Regions from separate parts of the Azospirillum sp. VT-I1 genome, predicted to be linked through region 4. Evidence: predicted binding sites of a transcription regulator. Region 4 holds the regulator's gene; each other region holds the start of a gene.

Region 1 (5,248 bases), on a different replicon from region 4:
CTGAACTCCCGCGGGCGCATCGCCGAGGCCGGCAACGCCATCGCGGAACGGATGCAGGATCTCTCCACCAACGTGGTGCCGGAGGCGCAGCAGCGCTACACCGTGCTGAGCGGCCTGATGGCCGACGCTAACCTGCTGGCCGGCAAGCTGGCCGAGGCCGGCAATGCGGAGACGCCGGCCCGGCTGGCCGCCGCGCGCCGCACGCTGGACCCGCTGGCCGCGACCATCCGCAAGTCCCTGCAGGACTCGCAGGGCGATCTCGGCGCGGAGGTCCGCCGGATGGCCGACCGGCTGCTGGCCCTGGGCTTCGGCAACGACGGCATCCTGGCGCTGCGGAGCGGCGAACTGGCGGCCTACGCCGAGAACGCCGCGCTGATCGACAGCAACCGCAGCACCGGCGCCGCCCTGACCGGGATGGTCGACGGGCTGGTCCAGTCGGCCGAGCAGGCGACCGCCGCCGGCGCATCCGCCGCCCACGACGCGCTGGAGCGCACCAACCAGGTACAGATCCTGCTGGCGACCGCCGGCGTGCTGCTCGCCGGGCTGATCGTCTCGCTCTATGTCGGGCGCCGGGTGGTCGGCCGGATGGAGGCATTGGCCGACGCCATGCGCCGGGTCGCCGCCGGCGACCTGACGGTGGAGCAGAAGGCCGACGGCAACGACGAGATCACCGATATGGCCCGCGCCCTGTTCGTCTTCATCGCCAACGCCCGCGCCATGGAAGAGGCGCACGAGAAGGTGGAGATCGAGCGCCGCAACGCCGCGTCGGCCCGGCGGACCAGCATGCTGGAGATCGCCGACCAGTTCGAAAGCAACGTGCTGAGCAGCGTCGAGACGCTGGCCGAGGCCGCCCGCCTGATGGCGGCGCGCGCCCGCTCGCTGACCGACATCGCCGCCAACGCCAACGACCGCGCCGAGGCCGCGATGCAGCTGTCCGGCGAGATGGCGGCGGGGATCCAGCAGGTGGCGACCGCCGCGTCGGAAATCTCGCAATCCATCGCCGAGATCAGCAAGCGCACCGGCGAATCGGCCCGCATCATCGGCGACACCGCCGCCGGGGCGGAGCAGGTGAAGGCAACCGTCGCCGACCTGTCCGGCACCGCGGGCGAGATCGGCGCCGTGGTGGGGCTGATCGACGAGATCGCCGGCCAGACCAACCTGCTGGCGCTGAACGCGACCATCGAGGCGGCGAGGGCAGGGGAGGCCGGCCGCGGTTTCGCGGTGGTCGCCGGCGAGGTGAAGGCGCTGGCCGGCCAGACCGCCCAGGCCACCGCCGAGATTGCCCGCCAGATCGCCGCGACCCAGGCGGCCAGTCGCCAGACCGCGGAGGTGGTGGCGACCATGACCGGCAGCGTCCAGCGCATCGAATCCAACGCCTCCGCCATCGCCGCCGCGGTGGAGGAGCAGGCCACCATCACGTCGAGCATCGTCGACAGTTCCCACCGCGTCGCGGTCGGCACGCAGGCGGCGTCGGACCATGTCGCCGGCCTGTCGGAGGCCGCGGCCAAGGTGCGCGCCCAGGCCGGCGACGTCCTGCAGGTGGCGGAAAGCCTGTTGCACGAGGCGACCAGCCTCGGCTCCGCCGTGCATCTGTTCCTCCAGGAAATCCGGGCCGCGCGATGAGCGGGCGGTCCGGGTCGCCTGCGACCGAAAGCGGGTCGGTTTCATAAAACTGACACGTAAACAAAACAAACCCGTCACCAGCGGTGGCTATGGTCACCGCGACGAAGAAGGCGGGTTACGACCTCCGGCGAAGGCCGGGATTTTCCCAAACCCAACGACACCGTCCAAACCTATCGGGAGTTTTGCCGTGAAAACCATGACCTCGGCGTTCGTTCGCTGCGCCGCCTTCGGTGCCCTGGCCGTTCTGTCCGTGTCGGTCGCCCCGCTGTCGGTCGCCTCGGCCGCCGACATCTCCGGCGCCGGCGCCACGTTCCCGTACCCGATCTATGCCAAGTGGGCCGACGCCTACAAGAAGGAGACGGGCACGGGTCTGAACTACCAGTCGATCGGTTCGGGCGGCGGCATCAAGCAGATCAAGGCCAAGACGGTCACCTTCGGCGCCTCGGACATGCCGCTGAAGCCGGAAGAGCTGGATCAGGCCGGCCTGATCCAGTTCCCGATGATCATGGGCGGCGTCGTTCCGGTCGTGAACCTGAAGGGTCTGAAGTCCGGCGAGGTCCAGCTGTCGGGTACGGTTCTCGCCAACATCTACATGGGCGAGATCACCAAGTGGAACGATCCGCAGATCAAGGCCCTGAACCCGAACGTCAACCTGCCGAACACCGCCATCGCGCCGGTGTACCGTTCGGACGGGTCGGGCACCAACTTCCTGTTCACCGACTACCTGTCGAAGACCAGCCCGAAGTTCAAGACCCAGATCGGCGCCAACTCCTCCGTCCAGTGGCCGGCCGGCATCGGCGCCAAGGGTAACGAAGGCGTGGCCAACATGGTCAAGCAGACGGACGGCTCGATCGGCTACGTCGAATACGCCTACGCCAAGCAGAACAACATCACGTATGTCGGCCTGCAGAACAAGGACGGCAAGACCGTCGTTCCGAAGATCGAGGCCTTCCAGGCCGCCGCGGCGAACGCCGACTGGGCCAACGCCAAGGGCTACTACGTCATCCTGACCGACGAGCCGGGCGCGGACAGCTGGCCGATCACCGGCGCCAGCTTCATCCTGATGTACAAGAACCCGCAGGACGTCGCGGTTTCGGCCGAAGCGCTGAAGTTCTTCGACTGGGCGTACAAGAACGGCGCCAAGATGGCCACCGATCTGGACTATGTCCCGATGCCGGAATCGGTCGTCACCATGGTCCAGAAGACCTGGTCGCAGTCGATCCAGGCCGACGGCAAGCCGATCTGGACCGCGTCGGCCAAGTAACCACGGCCAACCCGACCCCGGGTTGCGCCGTCAGACGGCGCGGCCCGGGGGCATGATCCGCCGGCGGGGACGGAAATTTCGCCGTCCCCACCGCACGCCTCACGGAGCGGCCATGACCGAGATCGCGCTGACCTTGACCGACGCACACGCTTCCACCGCCCGACGGGCCCGCCGCCAGCGCCTGCAGGATGCGGCTTTCCGCAACGCCACGCTTTTCTTCGCGCTGCTCGTCCTGTTCATCCTGGGCGGCGTCACCGTTTCCCTCATCGACGGCGCGCTTCCGGCACTGCGCGCGTTCGGCTTCGGGTTCGTCACGACCGAAGTCTGGAACCCGGTGTCGGAGGAATTCGGCGCGCTCGCCCCCATTTACGGCACGCTGATCACGTCGGTCATCGCCATGGCTGTCGGCATTCCGGTCAGCTTCGGCATCGCGCTGTTCATCACCGAGATGTGCCCGGCCTGGCTGAAGCGCCCGCTCGGCGTCGCCATCGAGCTGCTGGCCGGCATTCCCAGCATCATCTACGGCATCTGGGGCCTGTTCGTCTTCGCCCCCTTCATGCAGTCGACCATCCAGCCCTTCCTGATCAACACGGTGGGGCAGGTTCCGGGCATCGGCAACCTGTTCATGGGCCCGCCCTACGGCATCGGCGTCCTGACCGCCGGCCTGATCCTGGGCATCATGGTTCTGCCCTTCATCACCTCCATCACCCGCGACGTCTTCGAGACGGTGCCGCCGATGGTGCGCGAATCCGCCTACGGGCTGGGCGCCACCACCTGGGAGGTGGTGTGGAACGTGGTGCTGCCCTACACCCGCACCGGCGTGGTCGGCGGCGTCATGCTGGGGCTGGGCCGCGCGCTGGGCGAGACGATGGCGGTCACCTTCGTCATCGGCAACGCGCACCGCATCAGCTCCTCCATCATGGCGCCGGGCACGACGATCTCGGCCTCCATCGCCAACGAATTCACCGAAGCGGTCGGCGACGTCTACACCGCCTCGCTGGTGGCGCTGGGCCTGATCCTGTTCCTGATCACCTTCACCGTGCTGTCGATCGCCAAGCTGATGCTGCTGCGCCTGCAGCGCCAGGCCGGAGTCTGAGGCCATGAGCATGTCAAGTTCCGCGGCGCTCGCCGCTCCGGCCGGCGGCCTTTACAACCGCCGCCGCATCGTCAACAAGATCGCGCTCACCCTGGCGCTGGGTGCGGCCGGCTTCGGCCTGTTCTGGCTGGTCGCCATCCTGTGGACGCTGCTCTACAACGGCCTGTCGGCCATCAACATCGCCCTGTTCACCGAGAACACGCCGCCGCCGGGCGGTGAGGGCGGCCTGCTGAACGCCATCTTCGGCAGCGTCATCATGACCACGGTCGCCACCCTGGTCGGCACGCCGATCGGCATCATGGCCGGCACCTACCTCGCCGAGTTCGGCCGCGACCGCAAGCTGGCCGAGGTGGTCCGCTTCATCAACGACGTGCTGCTGAGTGCGCCGTCGATCATGGTCGGCCTGTTCGTGTACGAGGTGATGGTCATCCGCATGGGCCATTTCTCGGCCTGGGCAGGGGCCATGGCCCTGGCGGTCATCGTCATCCCCGTCGTGGTCCGCACGACCGAGGACATGCTGAAGCTGGTGCCGAACAGCCTGCGCGAGGCCGCGGCCGCGCTCGGCGCGCCTCAGTGGAAAGTCATCACCTTCGTCGCCTACCGTGCCGCCCGCAACGGCATGATCACCGGCGTCCTGCTGGCCATCGCCCGCATCAGCGGCGAGACGGCTCCCCTGCTCTTCACCGCCCTGAACAACCAGTTCTGGAGCGCGGACATGAACGCGCCGATGGCCAACCTGCCGGTGGTCATCTTCCAGTACGCGATGTCTCCCTACGAGGACTGGCGCCAGCTGGCCTGGGGCGGCGCGCTGCTGATCACGGTCGCCATCCTGCTCCTCAACATCGGCGCCCGGCTGCTGGCCGGTCTCGGCTCGACGAGAAAGTAACCATGACGATGACCCACATGGACGCCAACAGCCCCGCCCACGGAAGCCATGCGATGCCCCCCGGCATGATCCCCGGCGCCGGTGCCGACCGCGCAATCGCCGGCGCCGGTCTGCCCGAGAAGATCAGCATCCGCAACCTGGACTTCTTCTATGACGGCTACCGCGCGCTGAAGAACGTCTCGCTGCCGCTCTACGACCGTCAGGTCACCGCCTTCATTGGCCCGTCGGGTTGCGGCAAGTCGACCCTGCTGCGCATCCTGAACCGGATGTACGACCTTTATCCCAAGCAGGTCGCGACCGGCGAAGTCATGCTGGACGGCGTCAACATCCTGTCGCCCAAGCAGGACCTGAACCTGCTGCGCGCCCGCGTCGGCATGGT
Region 2 (5,248 bases), on a different replicon from region 4:
TCGACACCTATCTCGGCCGCTGACGGGAGACCCCATGATGCTCGACGTTCGCTCTCTCGATCTGCATTACGGTGCCGCCCAGGCCCTGCGCGGCGTTTCCATGAAGGCCGAAATCGGCAAGGTCACCTGTCTGGTCGGCCGCAACGGCGTCGGCAAATCCAGCTTGCTGCGCGCCATCGTCGGGTTGAAGCCGGTGTCCGGCGGCTCCATCGGCTGGGACGGCGCCGACGTGACCAAGTTGGCCCCGGCCGACCGAGCGCGGCGCGGCATCGCCTATGTGCCGCAGGGGCGCGAGATCTTCCCGCTGCTCACGGTGCGGGAAAACCTGCTGACCGGCTACGCCCCGCTGCCGCGCGCCCAGCGCTCGATCCCCGACGAGGTGTTCGAGCTGTTCCCGGTGCTGAAATCCATGCTGGAGCGCCGCGGTGGCGACCTGTCGGGCGGCCAGCAGCAGCAGCTCGCCATCGGCCGCGCCCTGGTGACGCGCCCGCGCCTCCTGGTTCTGGACGAGCCGACCGAAGGCATCCAGCCATCGATCATCAAGGACATCGGCCGCGCCATCTCCTATCTGCGCGACAAGGGCACCATGGCGATCCTGCTGGTGGAGCAGTATTTCGACTTCGCCCGCGACCTTGCCGACGACTGGGTTGTGATGGAGCGCGGCGAGGTGATGCTGTCTGGTCCGCGCAGCGGCCTGGACGAGCAGGAGGTGCGCAAATACCTGACGGTATGATGCCGCTGGCGGCGATCTCCTATCGGTGACCCGCGGAATAACCGCGTCTCCATTGCGTCCTTCATCCATCGGGTTCGCCGTCCGGCGGACCGGTTTTGGGGAGCAACCACGCAATGAAGTCCGCACTCCGTGCCACCGCCGCCGTCGTCGGCCTGGGCGCCATCCTGTTCGGCGCTCCGGCCATCGCCCAGGACAAGGAGCCGGCCATGGCGGGGCAGACCGCGATGGGTCCCGTCCTGACCGACGCGAAGGGCATGACGCTCTACGTCTTCGACAAGGACACGGCCGGCAAGTCGGCCTGCAACGGGCCCTGCGCGACGAACTGGCCGCCGCTGATGGCTCCCTCCGCCGCCAAGCCGATGGGCAAATACAGCGTCGTCACCCGCGACGACGGAAGCCGGCAATGGGCTTATGACGGCAAGCCGCTCTACACCTGGGTCAAGGACGCCAAGCCCGGCGACACCACCGGTGACGGGGTGAACAACGTCTGGCACGTCGCGAAGCCATAACGTCCGTTCCATTGCTGCGTCGCGGCACCTGCCGTTCAGTGCCGCGACGCCGCTTTCGCCGGCAGTATACTTATCCGGTCGAGGTAATGCGCAAACGTCGTCTTCGCAGGCGGCGCTCTTTAAAGGTCGTTAAGGATCGAAGCCGCATGATGGCCTCACCGTCATCTTGCTCATGGAGCAGCAGGCCATGTCGATCTACAACGCCACCTCTTTCGAAGCCGCCCCGTCCGCCGAGCCGAAGGTCCGCAAGATGCGCGGATTGCCGCGTCTGGCCGTGTGGGCGGTGATGATCGCCGCGCCGTGGGTGGTGATCGTGGAGGCGGTGCGCCTGATCTTCTGAGATGTGATCGTCTCAGACCGGCGCACCCTCCCCACCAGCCGGTTCCTTACTGGGCGGGCGCCACCCAGGGTTCCAGCGCACCGATCTTCTTGGCCCGCTTCTCGTCGGCCGAGAGCTTGAAATTATGGCCGTAGGGCGCGCTCTCGAACGAGCCGTATCCGGGATTGGCCAGCATCAGCCAGTCGCGCCCGAATCGCTCCTTCGCCGCTTCATAAGCCTTCAGCCGCTCCGCCTCGCTGCCGTTGTAGGCGTCGGAGAAGTCGCCGAAATTGTCGCCGAACAGCAGGACGATCCGGTAATCCTTGGCGATGTGGGCGCGCCGCGTGCTCTTCGCCGAACCCCAGTCGGGCTTCTCCTTAGACATCAGGAAGGTGTCGACGTTGCCGCCCATCGGGAAGCCCAGCGCCTGCGCGTTGCGGCGGGTCGGCTCTTCCTGGTCGGCGCTGCGGTTGGTGACGTAGAAGACCTTGACGCCCTTCGACTCGGCATACTGGGTGAACTCCACCGCGCCCGGCACCGCCGTGGCCTTCTCCGCCTTCACCCAGGCGTCCCAGGTCTTGGGCGAGAAGTCGGTTCCCGTGGTGACGAGCCCGGTCTGATAGGCGGAGTTGTCCATCGCCGTCTCGTCCAGGTCCAGCACCACGGCCGGCGGCAGGTCCAGGTAATTGCCGGTCTGCTCGGTCGCCGCGGTCCAGGTCTTGTCGGCCAGCGCCTTGTCCAGCTGGATCCTGCCCAGCGCGTAGACCGCCAGCGCGTTGGCCTTGTATTCGACCGAGCGCTGCATCCACAGCTCGGCGTTCAGCAGGTCGTTCTGGGGCACTGGATCTGCAGCCAGGGCAGGCCCGGCCAGAAGCGAGAGGGCAACCGCACCGGACAGCAGCGACCAGCGCCCGGGAAAGGCGGATTTGCGCATCGACACACCCATCCATCAAGTGTCATGGAACCGTCATCGAAGCACAGATTCAGGCACTTGGCGACGGTCCCGTGACGCTTGCGTCACGGTATCCCGGTACGCACGGGGTCGCGGTCTTCCGGTGGCGCCCTCAGAAGTCGCGGACGACGCGGAAGCCGTAGGCGGCAAAGCCGATCTCGGCCTCGTTCTCCCGCTGCACGGCGGAGCGGAGATAGCGCGGATGGCTGTGCCACGACCCGCCGCGCATCCGCCGGCGCGGGCAGGTCTCTCCCGCCTCGCCGGACGCTGCCGATCCGTCCGCCGCGCAATCCTCCACCCATTGCCAGACATTGCCCAGCATGTCGTACAGGCCGAAGCCGTTGGGCCGGTAGCTGCCGACCGGGGCGGTGAACAGGGCGCCGTCGCGGCAGGCCGCCACTTCCCAGTCGGTGAAACGGTCCTTGGCGGTCAGGTCGGCGCCGTTCGCCGCGCCGCATCCCGCCGCCGGATCGTCGCCCCACCAGCGGGCGGTGACCGTGCCGCCGCGGGCGGCATATTCCCACTCCGCCTCTGTCGGCAGGCGATAGGCGTGGCCGGTCCGGCGGCTGAGCCAGTCCACATAGGCCTTGGCGTCGTGCCAGCTGATGCAGACGGCGGGGTGGGCGTTCGTCTGGTCGAAGCCCGGCCGGCGCCAGGAGAAATGCCAGCGCGGCAGCAGTTCGGTCTCGCCGGCATAGCCGCGGCAGACGGTGCGCGACCTGTATCCGCTGTCCTCGACGAAGCGGGCATACTCGCCGCGGGTGACCGTGTATTTGCCGAGGGCGAACGGGTGCCGGATCGTCGCCGGCCGCTGTGGGGCTTCGCCGGGGAAACGCTCCGCCTCCGTCTTGGGCGAGCCCTGGAGATAGCTGCCGGCCGGCACCGTCACCAGCAGCGGGGCGTCGGGATGGTCCCAGATCTCGCGCGCCGGGCTTCCTACCTGCCAGGCTTGGAAGGCGGCCAGCCGTTCGGCCCGCCAGCCGGTCAGGTCCTCCGCCCCGGTCCGGCGCCAGGCGGTCAGCCCGGTCAGCAGAAGGGCCAGGACGATCACGGCGCCCACCGAGCCGGGCAGGGCGGATCTCATGGTGCGGCGGTCTCTTGCGGGGGAAGTGCAGGGGGTCATGCCGCCATTTCTCCGGCGCAACCCGCATCCGGCAACCGTGCGTCCGTGTCCTTGTCGGGGCACCTCCCGGCCGGTCCGGCGGGAAGGGGAGTCTCCGCCTGTTCCTTCGGGCTAGGGCCAAAGCGGTAGAGCGTCGAAAGGGTGGCCGCCCTGTTGGTGCGGGCAGACGTTCAACGGAGCGTTGATACCACAGGAGCATACTCATGGCTGCCTATCCCGCAGACCTCACGCGCGCGCTGTTCGTCACCGGACTGCGCAATGCCCATGCGGTCGAACAGCAGGCGCTTGCACTGATGGACCGCCAGTTGGACCGCCTGGTGAACTATTCGGAAGTCTCCGACCACCTGCGCATGCACCGTGGCGAGACCGAGGCGCAGATCACCCGTCTCGACCAGATCCTGGACCAGCTGCAGGAAAGCCATTCCGGCATGAAGGACACCGCCCTGTCGATCATGGGCAATCTGGCGGCGCTCGGCCACAGCTTCGCCGAGGACGAGATCCTCAAGAACTCCTTCGCCAACTATGCCTTCGAGAATTTCGAGGTGGCGAGCTACCGGTCGCTGCTGACGGTGGCCGACGCCGGCAACTTCGCCTTCGCCGTGCCGCTCTTGCAAACCTCGCTGCGCGAGGAGGAGGCGATGGCTTCCTGGGTGATCGAGAACGTCCCGGCCCTGACCCTGAAATACCTGACGCTGAAGGCCGGCGACCAGACCGCCGGCCGCTGATACGGGCCGGATAGCAGGCAATGAAACGGCCGGGGAGGGCGGACCCTTCCCCGGCCGTTTCATGTGCGCGCCCAACGTGGCGCCGTGTGTCGCTCAGACGTCGTAGATCGGGCCGGGGCTGTTCTTGTTGGCGCCGCCGGCCTTCTCCTCCGCCTTTTCGGTCAGGGTCTTGTCGCGGTCCTGGTCGGTGCCGGCGGTGGACGGCTTGGCGCCGGACGGATTGCCGGGCTTGGCCGCATCGCTTTCCGGTTTCCCCTGCTTGGACGGATCGTTCATCGTGGTTGCTCCCGGTTGTGACGATGCCTTGCCAACAGCGCAGGAGCCCATCCATCGCGCCGCCATCATCGCGGCGCCGCAATGCAGCCTTCCGGCCCCGTCCGGATTTTGCCCGGTGACGAGCAGGCTTGCTTTGCCGTAAGAGACAGGACGGGTCTCAATACGGATGGATCCCTCCCCGTGCTCCGATCGGTCTCCTTCTGCCTGTTCGCCGCCCTGGCCGGCGGTCTTGCGGGCTGCACCTCCGACTATTCCCCCAACACCTATTCCGCCAGCGCGGTCCAGCAGGCCAACAAGGTCGAGCCGGCGACGGTGGTCGGATTCCGGCAGGTGGCGATCAGCGCCAACGGCACGGTCGGCGCCGTCAGCGGCGGGGCGGCCGGCGGCATCCTGGGCGCGCAGGTCGGCTCCGGCGGCATGAACTCGGCGCTGGGCACCGTCGGCGGCACCGCGATCGGCGGCCTGCTGGGGACGGCGATCGAGCATATCGCCGGCGACACCACCGGCTGGGAATACATCGTCCGCAAATCCAACGGCGACCTGCTGTCGGTGACCCAGAAGGAGCCGCAGCCGCTGCCCATCGGCCAGAAGGTGCTGGTCATCACCGGCAG
Region 3 (5,248 bases), 700 kb from region 4:
AATATGTCGGGCCGACCGGGCAGCTCCTGCTGGGCGTGCTGGTCTATGGCGAGGCCTTCACCCGCAGCCACGCCATCACCTTCGCCTGCATCTGGGTGGCGCTGGCCGTCTTCACCGCCGACGCGGTGCACAGCCACCGCACCGCCGCCCGCGCCGCAACTGCCGCGGAGTAACCGTCACCGCGGCGTCAGGCCGTGGGCGATGGTGTGGGCCAGCGTGCCGACCATGGCGCAGATGCCGGCGTCGTCGCGGCCGAACACCACCTGGTCGAGGAAGCCCAGCCCGAAGCTGAGCGTCGCGATGCCGGCCGCCACGTTGGCGAGATCGGCGTCGGCGGCGATGGCGCCGCGGTCGCGGAACCCCTCCAGCCGCTTCAGCAGGCAGGGGATGCGGCTCTGCGACAGGGTGCGGGCCATCTCGTCCGCGATCGCCTGATCGACCAGGGCGCGGGCCAGCACGACGCGGGTGAAGTCGCGGCATTTCCAGCTGTGCTTCAGCTGGGCGTGCAGGAAGCGGGCGAGGTCGGTCTCCAGATCCTCGTGCGGCGGCGGCAGGTCGCAGCCGCCCGACTCCTCGCGCCAATAACGCTCCACCACCGCCAGCAGCAGGCCGCTCTTTCCCGAGAAATAGCGCTGGATCAGCTGCTCGTTGACGCCGGCCCGCCCGGCTATCTCGCGCGTCGTCGCCGCGTCGAAGCCGCGTTCCGCGAACACCAGCTTGGCGGCATCGAGCAGCGCGCCTTCCGTCGCGGCGCGGTCACGCTTTCGCGCGCCACCCTCGCAGGCGCCCTCGGTGCCATTGCCGGGGCAACAGCCGTCATCGTCCCTGCTTGCGGCGTCCTTGCTTGCGTCCAAAACCGGTCCCTCTCCGCTCCGTCCCATCGGATCGATAATAAGTATGCAGATACATACTTGACAAGCGGCAGGCTCCGGTTCAAGTATGTACTCACATACATACAAGCCGATTTGCCCAACAGGGGGTAGTCCCGCCATGCCGCAGAGCACCGATACGCACAGCACCGACACGCACAGCACCGCAACCCCGGATCTGTTCACCCCGCTGCGCCTCGGCGCCATCGAGCTGCCGAACCGCGTCGTCATGGCGCCGATGACCCGCAGCCGTGCCGGCGAGGGCAACTGCCCGACCGCGCTCACCGCCGAATATTATGCGCAGCGCGCCTCGGCCGGGCTGATCATCACCGAGGCGACGCAGGTCTGCGACACCGCCCAGGGCTATCCCAGCACGCCGGGCATCCACACCGACGCCCAGACCCTGGCCTGGCGCGCGGTGGCCGACGCCGTGCACAGCGCCGGCGGGCGGATCGTCACCCAGCTCTGGCATGTCGGCCGCATCTCCCACCCGCTCTTCCAGCCGAACGGCGCCGCCCCGGTCGCCCCCTCGGCCATCGCGGCCAAGGGCCAGCTCTACACCGGTGCCGGCATGGAGCCCTTCCCGGTGCCGCGCGCCCTGGAAACGTCGGAGATCCCCGGTCTGGTCCGCAGTTTCGCCGACGCCGCCAAGCGCGCGGTGTTCGATGCCGGCCTGGACGGGGTCGAGATCCACGCGGCCAACGGCTACCTGATCGACCAGTTCCTGCGCGACAGCACCAACACCCGCACCGACCAGTATGGCGGGACGGTGGAGAACCGCTGCCGCTTCCTGCTGGAGATCCTGGAGGCGACGGCCCATGCCGTCGGCGCCGACCGCATCGGCGTGCGCCTGTCGCCGACCGGCGTGTTCAACGACATGACGGACAGCGACCCGCTGCCGCATTTCCTGGCGATCACCAAGGCGCTGAACCCCTTCAACCTCGCCTATCTGCATGTGATCGAGGGACGGCCCGGCCACCACATGGCCCCGCCGGAGGGCGCACCGCATGTGGCATCCGCCCTGCGCACGGCCTTCAAGGGTCCGTTCATCCTGAACGGCGGCTATGGCCGCGGCGACGCCGAAACCGCGCTCGCCAAGGGCGAGGCCGACGCGGTCAGCTTCGGCGAGGCCTTCATCTCCAACCCGGACCTGCCGCTGCGCTTCCGTGTGGACGCGCCGCTGGCCGAGCCGGACCGCACCACCTATTACGGCGGCGGCGCCAAGGGCTACACCGACTATCCGGCGCTGGAATCGGTCGCCGCCTGACCTTTCGCGGCGGACCGGTCCGCCGCATCCCCCTCGACGTGAGAGCGCGTCGTGAGAGCGTCGTGAGACGCATATCCCCCCTGCCCCCGGTCCGACACCCCCGGACCGGGGGTCTTTTTGGCGGGAACGGCCGTTACGCCGCCCCGGCCTCCCCATTCGGGCCGCCGTCCAGTCCGCGAGCCAGCGCGGCGATGGTCCCGTAGCCGACCTGATCGGCCGGATCGATCTCCGCCATCTTGGCGAGGATCGCCAGCGCCTTGTCGCGGTTGTGGCGACGCAGCTCGATGAAGGCCAGCGCCTTCATGGTAAACAGGAAGAAGCGCGCCGGCCCGGCCGCCGTCCAGTCCGCGGAGCCCGCGGTCAGCTGCGACCAGTCGGCGGAAAAGCCGCCCTGGAGTGCGGCGGCATCCAGCCCGATGCGGGCCACCCGCTCCGCCTCCCCCAGCTTCTTGCGGTTGAAGTAGAATTTGTAGAGCGCATAGAAGACCGGCAGCACCCGCGGTCCCTTGCGATGCGCCTCCCACAGCAGCGATTCGCAAACCTCCGGCACGTCGCGGGCCTTCACCGCCTCCTGCAAAAGCTCGTCGATCTGTTCCGGCACGTCGCCGAAGGCCATGCGGCCGTTCGACATCCTGAGTTCGATCGGTTCGTCGCTCATCTCGCTCCTCGCCTTTCCGCTGCTTCGATTTTCTGTTGAGAAAATCAACCATCCGACGCACCGACGACGCCACATGGTACGCGCGCGGGCGCAGGGAAAGACCATAATATTTTTGTGCGGCGAAGTGTCGCGGCTGTCGCAAAGCCGACACGCGCCAAACCCGACAAAAACGTTGGAAGGCGAAACATTGTCGGACTCTCGCCATGCCGATTCAACCCTACAATCCTTGCAAATCAACGCTTTGGCTGTTTGGCACACCATTTGCTATACTTCTCGTCAGATCGGCCGGCACCCCCGGCAACGCGGCTTGAGGAGGCGGGACATGGTGACTCTGACGGATGCGGCGGTTTCCACCCTGGAACGGGTCCTGGCGAAGTCGGGCGGCGCTGCCGCCGGCCTGCGGATCGCGGTGACCGACGGCGGCTGCGCCGGCCTGAAGTACCAGATGGGCCTGGAGGCGGCGGCCGGCGACGACGACGCAGTGCTCAGCTTCGGCCCGGTCACCATCTTCGTCGACGCCAACAGCCAGCCCTTCCTGTCGGGCGTGGTGGTCGATTTCGTCGAGGGCATCGAAGGCTCCGGCTTCAAGTTCGACAACCCGAACGCGACGAGCAGCTGCGGCTGCGGCAAGTCCTTCTCGGCCGGCGGAGAGGGCGGCGGCTCCTGCTCGACCACTTCGTCCAGCTGCGGATCGTCGGCCCCCTACTCCACCCACTGATTGGGGCCACTGATTGGGGCCACTGATCCCCCGGACAGCTCTTCTTCCCCTAGGCGCGCACCCCACGGAAAGGCAGCAGCGACATGTGGAACTACACCGACAAGGTCAAGGAACACTTCTTCAACCCGAAGAACTCCGGTGTCCTGGACAGCGCCAACGCGGTCGGCGAGGTCGGCTCCATCACCTGCGGCGACGCGCTGCGTCTGATGCTGAAGGTCGATCCCGACACCCAGATCATCCAGGACGCGAAGTTCCAGACCTTCGGCTGCGGCTCGGCCATCGCCTCCTCCTCCGCGCTGACTGAGATGATCATCGGCAAGACGGTGGACGAGGCGCTGACCCTGACCAACCGTGACATCGCCGAGTATCTGGGCGGCCTGCCGCCGGAGAAGATGCATTGCTCCGTCATGGGGGCGGAGGCGCTGCGCGCCGCCATCGCCAACTACAAGGGCGAGGCGTGGGAAGACGACCATGAGGAAGGCGAGCTGGTCTGCAAATGCTTCGGCATCGACGCCGCCATGATCGAGCGCGCGGTGACCGTCAACGGCCTGACCACGCTGGAGGAGGTCACCCACTACACCAAGGCCGGCGGTTCCTGCCAGACCTGCCACGAGAAGATCGAGGAGGTTCTGGAAGAGGTGCTGGCGAAGACCGGCGCGCTGAAGCCCGCCGCCAAGCATGTCCCCGGCACCGTCGGGCTCGACGCCATCAAGCCGCTGGAGCCGAAGGCCGAACCCGCCGCGGCGCCCAAGCTGACGAACGTCCAGCGCATGCAGGTCATCATGAGCGCCATCGAGGAGATGCGCCCGCAGATCCAGCGCGACGGCGGCGACGTGGAGCTGGTCGACATCGACGGCAAGGACATCTACGTCCGGCTGTCCGGCGCCTGCTCCGGCTGTTCGCAGTCGGCCGGCACGATGATGGGCGTGCAGATGAAGCTGGTCGAGAAGCTCGGCGAGTTCGTGCGGGTCAAGCCCGCGTCCCTCATGCCGGCCCACGCGGGCTAAGGGGAGCGCCAAGCCATGAGCCAGGGAATCTATCTCGACAACAACGCCACCACCCGCGTCGATCCGGAAGTGCTGCAGGAGATGCTGCCGCTCTTCACCGAGCATTTCGGCAACCCGTCCTCCATGCACGGCTTCGGCGCCGCGGTGGGCGGCAAGATCGAATGGGCGCGTAAGCAGGTCCAGGCCCTGCTGGGTGCGGCCCATGACAGCGAGATCGTCTTCACCTCCGGCGGGACGGAAAGCGACAACACCGCCATCCTGTCGGCGCTGGAGGCCTATCCGAAGAAGCGCGAGATCGTCACCAGCGTGGTCGAGCACCCCGGCGTGCTGGCGCTCTGCGAGTATCTGGAGAAGAAACGCGGCTACAAGGTCCACCGCATCCCGGTGGATAACCGGGGCAACCTCGAGATGGACGCCTACCGCGCCGCCCTGTCCGACCGGGTCGCCATCGTCTCCATCATGTGGGCCAACAATGAGACCGGGACGATCTTCCCGGTGGAGGAACTGGCGCGCATGGCCAAGGAGGTCGGCGCCCTCTTCCACACCGACGCCGTGCAGTCGGTCGGCAAGATCCCGATGAAGCTGGCCGACAGCGCCATCGACATGCTGTCGCTGTCCGGCCACAAGCTGCACGCCCCCAAGGGCATCGGCGCGCTCTACGTCAAGCGCGGCCTGCGCTACCGCCCGATGCTGCGCGGCGGCCACCAGGAACGCTCGCGCCGCGCCGGG
Region 4 (5,248 bases):
GGACGACGTCATCAACGCGGTGCCGCAATCCTTGCGCGACGGCTCCTACGGCCTCGGCGCCACCAAGTCGGAGACGATCAAGCAGGTGGTCCTGCCGGCGGCGCTGCCGGGCATCGTCGCCGCGGTGATGCTGGCGGTCAGCCGTGCCATCGGCGAGACGATGATCGTCACCATGGCGTCCGGCCTGACCGCCAACATGACCGCCAACCCGCTGCAGGCGGTGACCACCGTCACCACCCAGATCGCCACGCTGCTGGTCGGCGACCAGGAGTTCGACAGCCCGAAGACGCTGTCGGCCTTCGGCCTCGGCCTTGTGCTGTTCCTCGTCACGCTCTGCCTCAACATGGTCGCCCTGCGGGTGGTCCGGACCTATCGGGAAAAATATGACTGACCTCGTCGAGCAGGACGCGGCGGCCGTGACGCCCTCCCCTGCCTCCTCCCCCGGCTCCAACAGTCCGGCGAAGTCGCGCGTCCGGAGCGAGGCCTTCGCCCGCCGCCTGCGCGCCCGCCATGCCGCGGAGCGCCGCTTCCGGATGGCCGGTGCAGCGGCGGTGGCGCTGGCAGCGCTGATGCTGGTGGTGCTTCTGGGATCGATCGTCGCCAAGGGCAGCACCGCCTTCTGGGAAGCGCGGATCCGGCTGGAGGTGACGCTGGACCCGGCGGAGCTGGCCGAGCGCAACTACGCCCCGCTGCTGCGCCGGGCGCTCCATGCCCAGTTCCCGCAAGTGACCGACCGCGCCGGCAAACGCGTGCTGAACGACCTGCTGTCGTCGGGCGCGCCCTACGAGCTGGAGGCGATGGTCGCGAAGAACCCGGCGCTGGTCGGCACCACGCTGACCGTCTGGGTGCGCGCCGACGACGAGATCGACCAGCTGGTGAAGGGCCGCTACCGCCGCGACCTGCCGGAGAGCGAACGCGGGCTCAGCGACGCCAAGATCGCCGCGGCCGATGCGCTGCTGGCCTCCGGCGCGCTGGCGCAGGGCTTCAACACCACGCTGTTCACCGCCGGCGACAGCCGGGAGCCGGAACAGGCGGGCATCGGCGGCGCCATCGTCGGCTCGCTGCTGACGTTGCTGGTGACCATGGCGCTGTCGGTGCCGGTCGGCATCTCCGCCGCGGTCTATCTGGAGGAATTCGCGCCGAAGAACCGCTGGACCGACCTGATCGAGGTGAACATCAACAACCTCGCCGCGGTGCCGTCGATCATCTTCGGCCTGCTGGGTCTGGCCGTGTTCCTCGGCTTCTTCGGCATGCCGCGCTCGGCCCCGCTGGTCGGCGGGCTGGTGATGGCGCTGATGACGCTGCCGGTCATCATCATCTCCTCCCGCGTCGCGCTGAAGGCGGTGCCGCCCTCGATCCGCGAGGCGGCGCTGGGCATCGGCGCCTCGCCGCTGCAGACGGTCCTGCACCATGTGCTGCCGCTGGCGATGCCCGGCATCCTGACCGGCACCATCATCGGCATGGCCCGCGCGCTGGGCGAGACGGCGCCGCTGCTGATGATCGGCATGGTCGCCTTCATCGTCGACGTTCCCCACGGGCTGACCGACAGCGCCACGGTGCTTCCGGTGCAGATCTACATGTGGGCCGACAGCCCGGAGCGTGCCTTCACCGAGCGCACCTCAGCGGCGATCCTGATCCTGCTCGGCGTCCTGATCCTGCTGAACGGGACGGCCGTGATCCTGCGCAAGATTTTCGAGAGACGGTGGTGAGCGCCATGAGCATCCAGAGCGGCATCCCCGGCGGCATCCCGGGCCAGCTGAAGCTGCGGCCCCGAGCCGATGGACGCGCTGAGCCGCGCTCCGCAGCGGACTTCCCGGCCAAGATGACTGCCCGCGGGGTGAAGGTGTACTACGGCGCCAAGCAGGCGTTGAAGGGCATCGACCTGGACATCCACGAGAACCGGGTGCTGGCGCTGATCGGCCCGTCCGGCTGCGGCAAGTCGACCTTCCTGCGCTGCCTGAACCGGATGAACGACACCGTCGAGGGCTGCCGGGTCGAGGGGCGGATCGCGCTGGACGGCGAGGACGTCTACGGCAAGGCGGTGGACGCGGTGCAGCTGCGCGCCCGCGTCGGCATGGTTTTCCAGAAGCCGAACCCCTTCCCGAAGTCGATCTACGACAACATCGCCTATGGTCCGCGCATCCACGGCCTGGCTTCCGGCCGCGACGAGCTGGACGAGGTGGTGCAGACGTCCCTCAAGCGCGCCGGCCTGTGGGGCGAGGTGAAGGACCGCCTGCGCGAGCCCGGCACCAGCCTGTCCGGCGGCCAGCAGCAGCGGCTGTGCATCGCCCGCGCCATCGCCGTCAGCCCCGAGGTGATCCTGATGGACGAGCCCTGCTCAGCGCTCGACCCCATCGCGACCGCCCATATCGAGGAGCTGATCGACGAGCTGCGGGCCAACTACACCATCGTCATCGTCACCCACAACATGCAGCAGGCCGCCCGCGTGTCGCAGCGCACCGCCTTCTTCCATCTGGGCGAGATGGTGGAGTGCGACGACACCGAGGAAATCTTCACCAACCCGCGCGACGAGCGCACCCAGGGCTACATCACCGGCCGCTACGGCTGAACCCTTCCGCCGACCTATGCGCCCCCTTCCCTCCTTTGTTGAAAAGGCTGTCCCATGCCGGTTAACGTCGAGACGCGCGCTGTGAACGGAGCCTCCATGAACGCGGCCCTGAAGCCGCTCGTCCTGATCGTCGAGGACGAGGCCGACATCCTGACGCTGTTGAAGTACAACCTGGAAAAGGAAGGCTTCCGCGTCGCCACCGCCAGCGATGGCGAGGAGGCCCTGCTTGCCGCCGGCGAACAGACGCCGCACATCGTGCTGCTCGACTGGATGCTGCCGCTGATGAGCGGGCTGGAGGTCTGCCGCCAGCTGCGCCGCAATGCCAAGACCCGCGACATCCCGATCATCATGCTGACCGCCCGCGGCGAGGAAGGCGACCGGGTGCGCGGCCTGAATTCCGGCGCCGACGACTACATCACCAAGCCCTTCTCCCCGACCGAACTGGTGGCGCGCATGCGCGCGGTGCTGCGCCGCGCCTCCCCCGGCATGACCGACGAGGTGCTGACCTTCGCCGACGTGACGATGGATCTGGCCGCCCACCGCGTACGCCGCAACGGCCGGGACGTACATCTCGGCCCGACCGAATTCCGCCTGCTGCGCCATTTCATGCAGCATCCCGGCCGCGTCTTCTCGCGCGAACAGCTGCTCGATCTGGTATGGGGCCACGACGTGTACGTCGAGCCGCGTACGGTGGACGTACACATCCGCCGCCTGCGCAAGGCGATGAACGAAGAGGACGAGCTGGACCTGATCCGCACCGTACGCTCGGCGGGGTACGCGCTGGATACGAAGTCGGTGTGAGGGTTCCTGCCGCGTATGCCCCTCCCCATCCCTCCCCGCTTCGCGGGAGAGGGGGTAGAACGCTTGTCCAGCTGAGTGTATGCGAGGGAGCAGCGGAGTTCCCTCTCCCGCTGACAAACGGGGGAGGGCTAGGGAGGGGGCAACACGCCATGATCCTGCTCTTCACCGACTTCGGCCTCTCCGGCCCCTACACCGGCCAGATGAAGGCGGTGCTGGCGCAACAGGCGCCAACCGTCCCGGTCATCGACCTGTTTGCCGACGCCCCCGCCTTCGACCCGCAGCTGTCGGCCTATCTCCTGGCCGCCTACGCCCCGGCCTTCCCCGCCGGCAGCGTCTTTCTCTGTGTCGTCGATCCCGGCGTTGGGACCGACCGCCTGCCGGTGATGGTCGAGGCGGACGGGCGCTGGTTCGTCGGTCCCGACAACGGCCTCTTCGCCCTGCTCGCCCGCCGCGCAACGTCGCTAAACGCCTGGACCATCGACTGGATTCCGGACCGGCTGTCCGCCAGCTTCCATGGCCGCGACCTGTTCGCCCCCGTCGCCGCCGATCTGGCGGCCGGCCGGCCGGTGCAGCGCAGCCCCTCCCCCTCGCCGCCATCGACCGCCCAGACTGGCCGGACGAGCTGGCCCGCATCGTCTATGTCGATGTCTACGGCAACGCCATGACCGGGATGCGGGCATCCGCCCTGCCCGCGGACGGCGTGCTGACCGCCGCCGGCACCCGCATCGCCCGTGCCCATACCTTCGGCGCCGTCGGGCCCGGAGAGGCGCTGTGGTACGAGAACTCCAACGGGCTGGCGGAGATCGCCGTCAACCGCGGCCGGGCCGACGAGGCGCTGGGTCTCAAGGTCGGCGATGCGGTGACGGTCGGGTCCTGAAAGAAAACCGCCCGGAAGCGGGTGCTTCCGGGCGGTTGCTGCATCGATCAGGTGCTTGTCCGATCAGGCAACTCGGATCAGGTGTCTGGGGATCAGTCGTTGTTGCGCTGGCCCAGGAACTGCAGCAGGAACTGGAACAGGTTGATGAAGTCCAGGTACAGCGTCAGGGCGCCCATCAGGGCGAGCTTGCCGGTGCTCTCGTGATCGTAGCCCTCGGCGTAGCTTTCCTTGATCGCCTGGGTGTCGTAGGCAGTCAGGCCGGTGAAGATCAGCACGCCGATGGCGGAGATCGCGAAGTGCAGGGCCGGCGACTGGAAGAAGATGTTCGCCAGGCCGGCGATGACCAGGCCGATGACGCCCATCATCAGGAACGAGCCCATCTTCGACAGGTCGGCCTTCGTGGTGTAGCCGTACAGGCTCATCGCCAGGAAGGTCGCGGCGGTGACGAAGAAGGTCAGCGCGATCGACGCCCCGGTGAAGACCAGGAAGATCGCCGACATCGACAGGCCCATGGCGCCGCAATAGGCCCAGAAGATCATCTGTGCCGATGCGAAGGACAGGCGCTGGATACCGAACGACAGCACCATCACGAACGCCAGCGGGGCCAGCATCACCACCCACTTCAGCGGCGTGCCGAAGATGGCCGCCATCATGGCCGGGCTGGACGACACGAGCGCGGCGACCAGACCCGTCAGAATCAGGCCGGCGCCCATGTAGTTGTACACGCGCAGCATGTGCTGCCGCAGGCCTTCGTCGAAGTATCCCCGATCTGTCGCGCGGCCTGCGGTCGCGAAGCGGTTATAGGTCGGGTCTGCCATGTTGGTTTCCTCGGTGGAATAGGGTGATCCCGTCGGGATGACATATTGGCGAGTCCGCAATTCGGTTCAATAGGAATCGGCAGCGGTTCTCCAAGATGAAAAAGCTTTCACGTTTCGTTTTTGCTATGGCTTTCCGCTCCGGGAATCACTCGTTGCGAAGCAATGGCGCGGACGGCTGGCCCA

What was found. Region 4 encodes PhoB, which activates phosphate uptake and scavenging genes when phosphate is short. Its sites were predicted from a motif close to TNTCATAAAACTGTCA; they were not measured.
Region 1: the regulator PhoB is predicted to act here: its motif matches at 1,663-1,678, upstream of pstS (phosphate ABC transporter substrate-binding protein PstS).
Region 2: the regulator PhoB is predicted to act here: its motif matches at 2,516-2,531, upstream of AB8P05_RS19830 (5'-nucleotidase, lipoprotein e(P4) family).
Region 3: the regulator PhoB is predicted to act here: its motif matches at 2,929-2,944, upstream of AB8P05_RS12305 (HesB/IscA family protein).

What each region holds. Positions count from the first base shown of each region.
Region 1 is NZ_CP168806.1:358,982-364,229, reverse strand. It holds gene AB8P05_RS30145 (methyl-accepting chemotaxis protein) at 1-1,623, shown strand, start outside; gene pstS (phosphate ABC transporter substrate-binding protein PstS) at 1,820-2,887, shown strand; gene pstC (phosphate ABC transporter permease subunit PstC) at 3,000-3,983, shown strand; gene pstA (phosphate ABC transporter permease PstA) at 3,988-4,869, shown strand; gene pstB (phosphate ABC transporter ATP-binding protein PstB) at 4,872-5,248, shown strand, end outside.
Region 2 is NZ_CP168803.1:244,141-249,388, forward strand. It holds gene urtD (urea ABC transporter ATP-binding protein UrtD) at 1-23, shown strand, start outside; gene urtE (urea ABC transporter ATP-binding subunit UrtE) at 38-733, shown strand; gene AB8P05_RS19820 (COG4315 family predicted lipoprotein) at 847-1,242, shown strand; gene AB8P05_RS19825 (hypothetical protein) at 1,430-1,582, shown strand; gene AB8P05_RS19830 (5'-nucleotidase, lipoprotein e(P4) family) at 1,629-2,495, opposite strand; gene AB8P05_RS19835 (formylglycine-generating enzyme family protein) at 2,626-3,597, opposite strand; gene AB8P05_RS19840 (ferritin-like domain-containing protein) at 3,840-4,361, shown strand; gene AB8P05_RS19845 (hypothetical protein) at 4,455-4,637, opposite strand; gene AB8P05_RS19850 (outer membrane lipoprotein) at 4,818-5,248, shown strand, end outside.
Region 3 is NZ_CP168800.1:2,547,835-2,553,082, reverse strand. It holds gene rarD (EamA family transporter RarD) at 1-173, shown strand, start outside; gene AB8P05_RS12320 (TetR/AcrR family transcriptional regulator) at 177-854, opposite strand; gene AB8P05_RS12315 (alkene reductase) at 991-2,136, shown strand; gene AB8P05_RS12310 (hypothetical protein) at 2,270-2,794, opposite strand; gene AB8P05_RS12305 (HesB/IscA family protein) at 3,117-3,512, shown strand; gene nifU (Fe-S cluster assembly protein NifU) at 3,596-4,519, shown strand; gene nifS (cysteine desulfurase NifS) at 4,535-5,248, shown strand, end outside.
Region 4 is NZ_CP168800.1:1,848,564-1,853,811, reverse strand. It holds gene pstC (phosphate ABC transporter permease subunit PstC) at 1-391, shown strand, start outside; gene pstA (phosphate ABC transporter permease PstA) at 384-1,709, shown strand; gene pstB (phosphate ABC transporter ATP-binding protein PstB) at 1,823-2,569, shown strand; gene phoB (phosphate regulon transcriptional regulator PhoB) at 2,666-3,370, shown strand; partial or broken gene AB8P05_RS08945 (SAM hydrolase/SAM-dependent halogenase family protein) at 3,520-4,247, shown strand; gene AB8P05_RS08940 (Bax inhibitor-1/YccA family protein) at 4,340-5,065, opposite strand; gene AB8P05_RS08935 (ABC transporter permease) at 5,211-5,248, opposite strand, start outside.